One region of the Allomesorhizobium aridi genome, then DNA from elsewhere that is predicted to be linked to it. Evidence: riboswitches for the same ligand, from Rfam matches in the RefSeq annotation. Region 1 holds a riboswitch; each other region holds the start of a gene.
The links. A riboswitch is a leader RNA that binds a small molecule or an ion and turns the genes downstream of it on or off. The one in region 1 is predicted to bind thiamine pyrophosphate.
Positions count from the first base shown of each region.

Region 1 (4,210 bases):
GGAAGCTTGGATGGCGAGACAAGGCGCGGGCGACGAAGATTGCAGGAACGACCGACAGCGTTGTCGACAGCAGCGCCTGCCACAGCGTGAAGCGCACGACGCGGAGCAGGTAGGAATCGAAGGCAGCGAGCGCGCCGGACATGTCCTGCACGCCTTCGGCGGCGAGGCCGGCGAACGCGCCGCCGATCAGGATTGTGATAGCCGCCAGCGAGACGATGCCGGCGGTGATGCGGGGGTTGGTCGCAGTCAGTCTCGCCATGCGGGCGCTGCCCCTCACCCTTACCCTCTCCCCGTGGAGAACGGGGAGAGGGGGTCGCCAGCGTTGCTGACATCTCTCCTCTCCCCATCCTGAGCTTGTCGAAGGACACAGGGAGAGGATGCCCTCCATTCGACTTCGCTCAGGAGGCAGGTGAGGGGCAGCCGGCTCATGGCCGATTAAATCTCCGGCGGCGGGCAAGCATTATTCGCTCATCACCGCCAGCCACTCGTCGACCCAGGCCTTGCGGTTCTCGGCGATCTCCTCCGGAGTGAAGGCCAGCGTCTTTGCCGGCTGCACCAGATTGGCGAATGCCGGGTTGAGCGGCTTCTCGGTCCGGCCCGCCGGGAACATCCAGTTGGTCTCCGGAATGACGTCCTGGAAGCCGGGCCCGGTCATGAACGCCATGAACTTTTGCGACAGCGGATTTTTTGCGCCGGTGGTGGTAACGCCAGCCACTTCGACCTGGAGGTAATGGCCTTCCTCGAAGGCCGCCGCCTGGTATTTTTGTGTGTTTTCCGCCACGACATGGTAGGCCGGCGAGGTGGTGTAGGACAGCACCATGGGGGCTTCGCCCTTGGTGAACAGGCCGTAGGACTCGCTCCAGCCCGGCGTCACTGTCAGCACGCGCTTTTGCAACTTTGCCCATGCGTCCGGCGCCTCGTCGCCATAGACCGACTTGACCCAGAGCAGCAGGCCGAGACCGGGCGTCGAGGTGCGCGGATCCTGGATGACGATCTTCTGTTCCGGATCGCCCTCGACCAGTTCCCTCAGGCTTTTGGGCGGGTTCTTCAGCTTCTCCGTGTCGTAGACGATGGCGAAATAGCCGTAGTCGAACGGCACGAAGATGTCGTCGGTCCAGCCGCCGGGAACTTTTATGCCGGCGACATCGGCACCGGACGGCGCAAACAGGCCGGTCGCCTCGGCTTCGGCGGTCAGGTTGGTATCGAGGCCGAGCACGATGTCGGCCTTGGTCGACGCGCCTTCCAGCTTGACGCGGTTGAGCAGCGCCACGCCGTCTGCCACCGCGACGAATTCGAGGTCGCAGGCGCAATCGGCCTCGAAGGCCTTCTCGACCTGCGGTCCCGGCCCCCATTCGGCGGTGAAGCTCTCATAGGTGTAGACGGTGAGTTTTTCCTGCGCGAAAGCCGGAACGGCCGCGGCGGAAATCGCGAGTGCTGAGACAAGGGACAACAAAATGCGCATCGGCGCCTCCTTCATTCGTGTTGAAAGGGAATTGAAGCGCCGGGCGTCCGAAGCATCTAATCCCTCCGCCGGTGCAAACCGGATCAGGTTCAGCGGGTTGGCGATCTGCCTCTCAGCCGGCATGCGAAACGTCGCATCCGGCACCCCGTTAGAGCGGTTCAAGACATAGGCCCGTCGGGCGGACGGGGCAAGCGCTCGTTTGCGGAGCGGCGCGCAATCGCCACCTTCCGTTTCGGGGGCGGCGCGTGATAAGGGCCACCGCCATGAGCAGATTTGCAATCCTCCTCGGCGGCGGTCTCGTCCGCACGCCGCGTCTCGACGCGCAGGTCGCAGGCGCGCGGGTCATCGCGGCCGACTCCGGGATACGGCACGCGGCATCGCTTGGCGTCACGCCGGAACTGTGGGTCGGCGACTTCGATTCCGTGCCGCCCATGCTGCCGGCGCACTACGCCGATATTCCACGCAAGACCTTTCCGCACGAGAAGGACAAGACCGACGGCGAACTGGCCATCGCCGACGCGCTCGGCCTCGGCGCGACCTCGCTGGTGCTGTGCGGCGCGTTTGGCGGACAGCGTGCCGATCACGAATTCCTGCATCTGGCGCTGGCGGTCCAACTCGCCGAAGCCGGCATCGAAGTGACGCTGACCAGCGGCTCGCAGGAAGGATTTCCGCTGCTGCCGGGCACGGCCGATTTCGACTATGAAGACGGCACGCTGTTTTCCATTCTCGGCTTCTCCGAGCTCTTCGGGCTGTCGGTCGAAGGCGCAAAATGGCCGCTCCGCAATGTCGAGGTGGCGTTCGGCTCGTCGCTGACGATCTCCAACGAGACGCGCGGACGCCTGCGCATTTCGCTGGAACGCGGCCGCGCCGTCCTGCTCGCCCACCCTTACCCGCTTCCGGAATACTGAACGACATGGCGCCACCGCTTCTCAATCTCGACGGCATCAGACTGACCTTCGGCGGCGCGCCATTGCTCGACGGGGCATCGCTTTCGGCCTCGGCCGGCGAGCGCATCGCGCTGGTCGGCCGCAACGGTTCGGGCAAGTCGACGCTGCTCAAGATCGCCGCCGGCCTGGTCGAGCCGCAGGACGGCGAGGTGTTCCGCCAGCCGTCGGCGACGATCCGCTACCTGCCGCAGATGCCCGACATGGAAGGGTTCGCGAGCGTCCGCGCTTATGTCGAGGCCGGGCTCGGGCCGGCCGACGATCCCTATCGCGCCACCTATCTGATGGAGCATCTCGGCCTGACCGGCGAGGAAAACCCGGACGATCTTTCCGGCGGCGAGGCGCGGCGCGCCGCGCTTGCCCGCGTCATGGCGCCTGAACCCGACATTCTGCTGCTCGACGAGCCGACCAACCATCTCGACCTGCAGGTCATCGAATGGCTGGAAGAGGAGCTGATCCGCTCGTCGTCGGCGCTGATCGTGATTTCGCATGACCGCCGCTTCCTGGAGCGCGTGTCGCGGAACACCGTCTGGCTCGATCGCGGCCAGACCCGCCGGCTGGAAAAGGGTTTTGCGCATTTCGAGGAATGGCGGGACACCATCCTCGAAGAAGAGGAGCGCGAGCAGCACAAGCTTGGCCGCCAGATCGTTCGCGAGGAGCATTGGCTGCGTTATGGCGTGACAGCCCGGCGCAAGCGCAACATGCGTCGGCTCGGCGAGCTCCAGTCGATGCGGCAACGCTTTCGCGGCCATCGCGGCGCGGAGGGCGTCGCCACGATGGCGGCCAGCGATGCGGCCGAATCCGGGAAGCTGGTCATCGAGGCGAAAAACATCGAGAAGAGCTTCGCCGATTCGACTGTCGTGAAGGGCTTTTCCACCCGCATCCAGCGCGGCGACCGCATCGGTCTGGTCGGGCCGAACGGAGCGGGCAAGACGACGCTGCTCAAAATGCTGACCGGCGAGTTGAAGCCCGACGCCGGCACTGTACGCCTCGGCACGAATCTCGAAATCGCCACTCTCGACCAGAAGCGCGAGGCGGTCGATCCGCAGGAGACGCTGGCGCACTTCCTCACCGACGGGCGCGGCGAGACCCTGGTCATCAATGGCGAGGAGCGCCACGTCGTCTCCTACATGAAGGATTTCCTGTTCAAGGCCGAACAGGCGCGAACGCCGGTGCGCGAGCTTTCGGGCGGCGAGCGGGCGCGGCTGATCCTGGCGCGGGTGCTGGCCCGCCCGGCCAACCTTCTGGTTCTGGACGAGCCGACCAACGACCTCGACATGGAGACGCTGGAGCTCTTGCAGGAGCTTGTCGCGGGGTTCGCGGGCACGGTCATCCTGGTCAGCCACGATCGCGATTTCCTCGACCGCACCGTGACCAGCATCATCGCGCCGGATGGCGACGGCCGCTGGATCGAATATGCGGGCGGCTATTCGGACATGCTGGCTCAGCGCGGCGGCACAAGGCTCGACGACCGGCGCGCCATTCCGAAAACTCCGGCGGAAGCATCCCGCGCAGACTCTGCTCCGGCGAAAGGCCCTGCGAAAAAGCTGTCGTTCAAGCAGAAATTCGCGCTGGAGAACCTGCCAACGAAAATGGCGGCGGTGTCGGCATCGATCTCGGCGCTCGAGAACAACATTGCCGATCCCGCTTTCTATGAACGCGACCCAAAAGGCTTCCAGAAAACCATCGCCGCCCTCGACAAGGAGCGCGCCACGCTCGCCACGATGGAGGAGGAGTGGCTGGAGCTCGAAATGCTGAGGGAAGAACTGGAAGGCTGAGCGGCGTTGCGATCGCATTTTGATGC
Region 1 covers NZ_CP171729.1:4,084,429-4,088,638, forward strand. Annotated here, with positions in the region: gene thiP (thiamine/thiamine pyrophosphate ABC transporter permease) at 1-259, opposite strand, end outside; gene thiB (thiamine ABC transporter substrate binding subunit) at 461-1,462, opposite strand; TPP riboswitch at 1,506-1,620, opposite strand; gene ACG873_RS22225 (thiamine diphosphokinase) at 1,726-2,370, shown strand; gene ACG873_RS22230 (ABC-F family ATP-binding cassette domain-containing protein) at 2,376-4,184, shown strand.

Region 2 (4,210 bases), 1.0 Mb from region 1:
CGGCGTTCAGGAGTTCCATCATCGAGCGCGCCGTGGCCGGTCCCGCAGGCAGGCTCTCGATCATCGTTGCGCCCGCCATGAAGTGGTGGTTGGCGCGCGGCGCCAGATAGAGCGGCAAGCGCGGGTGCAGTAGCCTTACCGGTCGCGACAGTGAGATATCGGGCGCATGCAGGATCAGCATTTCGCCGCGAACGCCGCGAAGTCTTGCATCGCCGGCCGCTATTCCGGTGCAGTCGATCTCGCGTTCAAAGCCCGCTAGGTGCCGAGCGTCGACTCCGAAGCGGAATTCGACGCCTCTTGCGGCGAGCTTTTCATAAAGTGCCGCCATGGCACGGCGGGGATCGAGATGGGCTTCGCCCGGAAAAAACAGCCCGCGCTGGAAACGGCCGGCGAGGTCTGGTTCCAGGAGCGCGATTTCGTCCTCATCAACCCGCCGATGGCCCGAGGCGCGGCTTGCAAAGCGGTCGAGTTCGCCCGCATCCCGCGGCATCGCGACGACGAGCGTTCCGGCTCGGGTGACGTGACCCGGCAGCGCTGCATCCCACCAGTCGGCAGCGCAGAGGCCCAGATCCAGCACCGGCTGCTCGGCGCTCTCACGCTCGCACCAGGGTGCCAGCATGCCGCCGGCCATCCACGATGCGTTGCCGCCAAGGCAATGCCGGACCTCAACGACGGTCACCGCCGCCCCGCGGGCGGCGAGTTCGAAGGCCGCAGCGAGGCCGGCGACGCCGGCCCCCTTGACCAGCACCCTCATGACGGCGCCTTTGGCGCGGGCGGCGCTTCGCTGGCCTCGTTCACCGGCATATAGAGGTCGCCGCTCTCGCGGTATTTTGCCGCCATTGCCGCCATGCCCTCTTTCTGTGCCTCGGCCCGGATGTCGTGGGAGATGCGCATCGAGCAGAATTTCGGCCCGCACATGGAGCAGAAATGCGCCAGCTTGTGCGCCTCCTTCGGCAAGGTCTCATCGTGGAAGGAACGCGCCGTTTCGGGGTCAAGCGACAGGTTGAACTGGTCCTCCCAGCGAAACTCGAACCGCGCCCGCGACAGCGCATCGTCACGGAGCTTCGCCGCCGGATGACCCTTGGCGAGGTCGGCGGCATGCGCGGCTATTCTGTAGGTGATGACACCGGTCTTGACGTCGTTGCGGTCGGGAAGACCGAGATGCTCCTTGGGCGTGACGTAGCAGAGCATGGCCGTTCCGAACCAGCCGATCATGGCAGCGCCAATGCCGGACGTGATATGGTCGTAGCCCGGCGCGATGTCCGTCGTCAGCGGTCCAAGCGTGTAGAAGGGCGCCTCGCCGCAGACTTCGAGTTGCTTGTCCATGTTCTGCTTGATCTTGTGCATGGGGACATGGCCGGGACCCTCGATCATGACCTGGCAATCCTTGGCCCAGGCGATCTTTGTCAGCTCGCCAAGCGTTTCCAGTTCGGCGAATTGCGCCGCGTCGTTGGCGTCGGCGATCGAGCCGGGCCGAAGGCCGTCGCCGAGCGAGAAGGACACGTCGTAGGCTCTGGCGATGTCGCAGATTTCCTCGAAATGCTCGTAGAGGAAGCTTTCGCGGTGATGATGCAGGCACCATTTCGCCATGATGGAGCCGCCGCGCGACACGATGCCCGTGACCCGATCAACCGTCAGCGGGATGTAGTGCAGCCGCACGCCGGCATGGATCGTGAAATAGTCGACACCCTGCTCGGCCTGTTCGATCAGCGTGTCGCGGTAGACTTCCCAGGTCAGGTCCTCGGCGATGCCCCCGACCTTTTCGAGCGCTTGGTAGAGCGGCACGGTTCCGATCGGAACCGGCGAATTGCGGATGATCCATTCGCGGATGTTGTGGATGTTGCGGCCGGTCGACAGGTCCATGACGGTGTCGGCTCCCCAGCGGATCGCCCAGACCATTTTTTCGACCTCTTCGGCCATCGACGAGGTGACGGCGGAATTGCCGATATTGGCATTGATCTTCACCAGGAAATTGCGGCCGATGATCATTGGCTCGCACTCGGGGTGGTTGATGTTGGCCGGAATGATTGCCCGCCCGCGCGCCACCTCGTCGCGCACGAATTCCGGCGTGACGAAGTCGGGGATCGCGGCGCCGAAGGCTTCGCCGTCGCGCAGCACGCTGCCGCGCACGATCTCGCGGCCGAGATTTTCGCGGATCGCGACGAATTCCATCTCCGGCGTGATGATGCCGGCGCGCGCATAGGCAAGCTGCGTCACTGCCTTGTCGGCTCTGGCCCTCAATGACCGATAGCGGACGGGAAATTCCGGCGTCAGCCGCTTGCCGGACGCAAATCCGTTGTCCTCCGGCCGGACGCTGCGGCTTTCCTGGAATTCGACATCGCCGCGCGCCTCGATCCATGCTTGCCGAAGCCGGGCAAGGCCTTTCTCGATGCTCGTTTCGACTGTCGGATCGGTATAGGGGCCGGACGGATCATAGACGGTGACAGGCGGTTCGCCTGCCGTCGGATGGACGGCGATTTCCCGCATCGGCACCCTGATCTGCGGGTGGATCAAGCCGGGTTTGTGGATTTTCCTTGAGGCGGGCAGCGGTCCCGTCGAAACCGTGGGAGTGATGGCATTCATTTGAGGCTCCTTTGCTCATGCATTGGAGACCCAGTTCTGTGCCGGAAGGATGAAAAGACGCTCTGGCCTGCCTGTTTACAGGATTTCGGGCATGAACTCCCGCAAAGCGCTTGCACCGTCCCTACGCCAGTATGAACTGGATCAGGTTCAACGGGTCACTGCGCCGCAAAAGCCAGCAGTATCTCAGCCCCTTGCCGGGACTCCCCTGGTGAATGCATCGAATTGAGCGGGCGATCGCTATTTTGTCAAGGGCATTCGGCCCATCGTTAAGCTCGCTCAAACCTGCAAGAAGAACTGGCGCGTGAATCAGCATCAGCTGCTGACCCCGGGGGCTGACTGCTGTCAAGTGCATGAATTTACTTGCAAATCATTGCGCCGGGGTGAGGTCATCATCGGCGCCGATTGTGACCCCCATCCGTTTTCAATAATGCCTCTGCAAATCAAGGCCTTACGCCCACAGCTCGGGGGCAACTTTCGGCGCCGTTTCACAGACTGGGTGACCGGAGTTTTCGTTTGTTGACCTCTTTGTGCCTGTCGGATGGTACTCACAGATCGAGCTCACGCCGAAGCGTCTCCAGCCGCTCCATGGCGACGACACCGTCGTGAATGTTGGGGGCTGCTGTTGCGCCGCCACTAAGCGCCGGAATGACGTCGGCAAGAAGGGAATGATAGCCTTTTGGATCCTCGCTCGCGGCAGCGGTGAAATTTGGCTTCCACGTGAGGCTGTCCGTTGTATCGGAGAGGATCGCTCCTGGATCGTCTACTTTAAAGGGTGGATTGCGGTTCCACCGGATCTCGACGACGTTTTCGACCTCAATGCGCTGGTGATCGCCCATCAGTTCAATACGTTCCACGGGCGCACCTCGCGACTGGATCGTACCCATGGCAATCGTACCGATAGCCCCGCATTCGAAATCGAAATGGATGTGAAAGAGCACCTTGCCGGGTTGCTTTTCGACCTTGCGCGCCGTGAGCTTTGCGACTGGTGAGACGAGGAAGGAAACCAGGTCCATATAGTGCACGCAGTGATGCAGAAAGAAGCCGGTGTAGTCGACATTGCCCGCGAAGTAACCTGGAGCGGTCATGTAGTAGCCGCTGAGTCCCAGGACAGGACCGAAGCGGCCCGATCGCACGATGTTAGCGGCGATCTTATTACCCGCGGAATAACGCTTCATGAAAGGAAGTGACGCTCACCGACTGCGCCGCCTATCCTGTCTGCATGCTCAGCGATCCGTGGATATTGAATGCCACAGCCGAGGCCGAGTTCACCCACAGCGGCGCGCAGTTCAAATCGGTGCTGCTCACCAACTCGCTGCCCATGACCAAGGAAGTGATGCTCGCCGGTCTCGGCATCGGCTTCTTCACCCCGACCGGTTTTGTGGATGAGTTGAAGAGCGGCGAACTCGTCCATATTCCGATGGCGGAACCCGATCTTTCCGCCAGCGAAATCGGCCTCCTGATCCACCGCGACCGCCAGTCGTCCCCGGCGGTGCGGGCGCTGGGCACGCGGTTGATCGAGGAGTTCGTAGCCCTCGAACGCGACTTAGGGGCGTTGACCGCTACAAGGCCGATCTCCTTCACATCAGCCGCCCGCTAGGCTCGCTGGACGCCTCACGATGGAGAGTGA
Region 2 covers NZ_CP171729.1:3,056,658-3,060,867, reverse strand. Annotated here, with positions in the region: gene thiO (glycine oxidase ThiO) at 1-754, opposite strand, end outside; gene thiC (phosphomethylpyrimidine synthase ThiC) at 751-2,583, opposite strand; TPP riboswitch at 2,684-2,800, opposite strand; gene ACG873_RS16980 (Gfo/Idh/MocA family oxidoreductase) at 3,129-3,758, opposite strand; gene ACG873_RS16975 (LysR substrate-binding domain-containing protein) at 3,767-4,180, shown strand.
Region 2: it holds a riboswitch for thiamine pyrophosphate, as region 1 does, so the genes downstream of both, thiC (phosphomethylpyrimidine synthase ThiC) here and thiB (thiamine ABC transporter substrate binding subunit) in region 1, are expected to answer to the same signal.

Region 3 (4,210 bases), 2.3 Mb from region 1:
GTCGAGAACGCCGAAATCGAAAACAGTCTTGGCCTCGAACAAGGCTGGATCGAGCGGCGTACCGGAATTCGTTCGCGCTTCTGGGCAACGGACGAAGACACGCTGTCCGGCATTGCCGACCGTGCCGGCGCCATGGCGCTGGCGAATGCCGGCATTGACCGCAGCGACATTGGCCTGCTGTTGCTGGCCACCTCGACGCCCGACCACCTGCTGCCACCCAGCGCGGCGCTCGTCGCACATCGGCTGGGGCTGAGCCGCGCCGGCGCTGTCGATCTGACCGGCGCCTGCGCGGGCTTCATTTATGCGCTGATGTTCGCGGACGGCTTTACCCGTTTGCACGGCAAAGCGGCCCTTGTGATCGCCGCCAACATTCTCAGCCGCCGGATAAATCCGGCCGAGCGCGCCAGCGCCGTGCTGTTTGCCGATGCCGCCGGCGCCGTGGTGATTGGCCCCTGCGAGGACCTGGATCGAGGCATCCTCGGCGTTTCGGTGGACTCCGACGGCTCGGGCTACGGGCTGATCCAGATTCCCGCCGGGGGGAGCAACAAGCCATTTCGTCGCGATCTCGACATCGAGCAAACCCGGATGACAATCACCGATGGACGCGAAGTGTTTGCCAAGGCCGTGGAGATGATGACTGCCTGTTCGAAGGAGGCGCTCACTGCTGCCCAGATGCCATCGCAAGACATCGATCGATTCCTACCACACCAGGCCAACGCCCGCATTTTCGATGCCGTTGGGCGAAATCTCGGCATAGCCGATCAGGCGATTGTCAAGACCATCGCCGACTATGGCAATTCCTCCGCCGCGACGATTCCGCTGTCGCTCTCGCTCGCCCACCAGGCGGAGCCGTTTCGGCGGGGCGAAAGAATTCTTTTGGCGGCAGCGGGCGCCGGTCTGAGCGGCGGCGCTCTCGTCGTCCGAATTTAGTCGGGCTGCAACCTGCCACAGGACATCAACGCTCTTATCTAAATGGATGGAACCAATGCGAAAAATAGTCGCCGGCAAGCTGCACGGCCTCCACGTCACTGAAGCGAAGCTCGACTACCATGGCTCGATAACGCTGGACCCCGACCACTGCGAAGCAGCCGGGATCCTGCCCATGGAATTCGTGGAGATATGGAACAAGAATTCCGGCGCGCGGATTTCGACCTATGTCATTCTCGGCGAGCGCGGCTCACGATGCTGCATCCTCAACGGTGCGGCGGCCCGCACCTGCCAGCCCGACGACCAGATCATTGTCTGCAACTCCATCTACCTGGACGAAGCGCAGATCACCTCACTGAAGCCACGGATTGTCACGTTCGACCAGGACAACCATATACTCGATCGCCTGACCTATTCGGTCGATATCGACGCACATGGCCGATACAGTTTCTCCATCCTCGACGAGTCGAATGCGGCATTGGCCATTCCTGCCCTGGTCTCCGGGGCGTGAATTTATCCGACGCATCGCGCAAGCTTTCCGCCCGATGTGGTTGGCCGCAGTTGCCGATGGGGTCCGAATGCGCTTGACAAAGTCGCGATCGCCCGTTCAACCTGAGGCATTCACCAGGGGAGTCCCGGCAAGGGGCTGAGATACTGCTGGCTTTTTGCGGCGCAGTGACCCGTTGAACCTGATCCAGTTCATACTGGCGTAGGGACGGTGCAAGCGCTTTGCGGGAGTCCATGCCCGAAATCCTGTAAGCAGGCAGGCCAGAGCGTCTTTTCATCCTTCCGGCACAGAACTGGGTCTCCAATGCATGAGCAAAGGAGCCTCAAATGAATGCCATCACCCCCGCCGTTTCGACGGGACCGCTGCCCGCCTCAAGGAAAGTCCACAAACCCGGCTTGATCCACCCGCAGATCAGGGTGCCGATGCGGGAAATCGCCGTCCATCCGACGGCAGGCGAACCGCCTGTCACCGTCTATGATCCGTCCGGCCCCTATACCGATCCGACGGTCGAAACGAGCATCGAGAAAGGCCTCGCCCGGCTTCGGCAAGCATGGATCGAGGCGCGCGGCGATGTCGAATTCCAGGAAGGCCGCAGTGTCAGGCCGGAGGACAACGGGTTCGCATCAGGCGAACGGCTGACGCCGGAATTTCCCATCCGCAATCGACCACTCAGGGCCAAAGCGGGCAAGGCGGTGACGCAGCTTGCCTATGCGCGCGCCGGCATCATCACGCCGGAGATGGAGTTCGTCGCCGTCCGCGAAAATCTCGGCCGCGAGATCGTGCGCGGCAGCGTGCTGCGCGACGGCGAAGCCTTCGGTGCCGCGATCCCCGACTTCGTCACACCGGAATTCGTGCGCGAAGAGGTGGCGCGCGGGCGGGCGATCATTCCCGCAAACATCAACCATCCCGAGAGCGAGCCGATGATCATCGGCCGCAATTTCCTGGTGAAGATCAACGCCAATATCGGCAATTCCGCCGTCACCTCGTCGATGGCCGAAGAGGTCGAAAAAATGGTCTGGGCGATCCGCTGGGGAGCCGACACCGTGATGGACCTGTCGACCGGCCGCAACATCCACAACATCCGCGAATGGATCATCCGCAATTCGCCGGTGCCGATCGGCACCGTGCCGCTCTACCAGGCGCTCGAAAAGGTCGGCGGCGTCGCCGAGGACCTGACCTGGGAAATCTACCGCGATACGCTGGTCGAACAGGCCGAACAGGGCGTCGACTATTTCACGATCCATGCCGGGGTGCGTCTGCATTACATCCCGCTAACGGTCGACCGGGTCACCGGCATCGTGTCGCGCGGCGGTTCCATCATGGCGAAGTGGTGCCTGCATCATCACCGCGAGAGCTTCCTCTACGAACATTTCGAGGAAATCTGCGACATCGCCAGAGCCTACGACGTGTCCTTCTCGCTCGGCGACGGCCTTCGTCCCGGCTCGATCGCCGACGCCAACGACGCCGCGCAGTTCGCCGAACTGGAAACGCTTGGCGAGTTGACCAAGATCGCCTGGGCCAAGGATTGCCAGGTCATGATCGAGGGGCCAGGCCATGTCCCCATGCACAAGATCAAGGAGAACATGGACAAGCAGCTCGAAGTCTGCGGCGAGGCGCCCTTCTACACGCTCGGACCGCTGACGACGGACATCGCGCCGGGCTACGATCACATCACGTCCGGCATCGGCGCAGCCATGATCGGCTGGTTTGGCACGGCCATGCTCTGCTACGTCACGCCCAAGGAGCATCTCGGTCTCCCCGACCGCAACGACGTCAAGACCGGTGTCATTACCTACAGAATAGCTGCGCATGCCGCCGACCTTGCCAAGGGGCATCCGGCGGCGAAGCGCCGCGACGATGCGCTGTCGCGGGCACGGTTCGAGTTTCGTTGGGAAGACCAGTTCAACCTGTCGCTCGACCCCGAAACGGCGCGCGCCTTCCACGACGAGACCTTGCCCAAGGAGGCGCACAAGGTCGCGCATTTCTGCTCCATGTGCGGCCCGAAGTTCTGCTCGATGCGCATCTCCCACGACATTCGGGCTGAGGCGCAGAAAGAAGGCATGGCGGCGATGGCGGCGAAATACCGCGAGGGCGGCGACCTCTATATGCCCGTTGACAGCCCCGCGGAGAGCACGAACCGGCCATGAAGGTGCTCATTCGCGGAGCGGGCGTCGCCGGGTTGACGCTCGCGCACGAACTGGCGACGCGCGGCGCTGATGTGACCGTGGTCGAGGCGCGCATGGAGATCGCCGGCAACGCCTCCTGGCAGGCCGGCGGCATGCTCGCACCCTGGTGCGAGCGAGAGAGCGCTGAGGAGGCGGTGCTCACACTCGGACGCGGGTCGGCCGACTGGTGGGATGCGGCGCTGCCGGGTCACGTCTTGCGCAACGGCACATTGGTGCTGGCGCCTGCCCGCGACACCGGTGAGCTCACCCGGTTCGGTCGCCGTACATCCGGTTTCAGGCAGCTCGATCAAGGCGAGATCGCGGCGCTCGAACCTGCCCTTGCGGGCCGGCTCGGACGTGGGCTGTTCTTCGCCGAGGAAGCGCATCTCGACCCGCGCAAGGCGTTGCTCGCACTTGGCGACAAGCTGCTCCGTATGGGCGCACGTCTTGAGTTCGGCTGCGGCGCGGTGTCCGCCACCTCGGAGATCGAGGTGGACTGCACTGGCATTGCCGACAGTTGCCCGGAACTGCGCGGCGTGCGCGGCGAGATGCTCGTGCTCAGAACACGAGAGATATCGCTGGCCCGGCCAGTGCGGCTGCTTCATCCGCG
Region 3 covers NZ_CP171729.1:225,671-229,880, reverse strand. Annotated here, with positions in the region: gene ACG873_RS02970 (beta-ketoacyl-ACP synthase III) at 1-930, shown strand, start outside; gene panD (aspartate 1-decarboxylase) at 986-1,438, shown strand; TPP riboswitch at 1,544-1,661, shown strand; gene thiC (phosphomethylpyrimidine synthase ThiC) at 1,762-3,582, shown strand; gene ACG873_RS02955 (FAD-dependent oxidoreductase) at 3,579-4,210, shown strand, end outside.
Region 3: it holds a riboswitch for thiamine pyrophosphate, as region 1 does, so the genes downstream of both, thiC (phosphomethylpyrimidine synthase ThiC) here and thiB (thiamine ABC transporter substrate binding subunit) in region 1, are expected to answer to the same signal.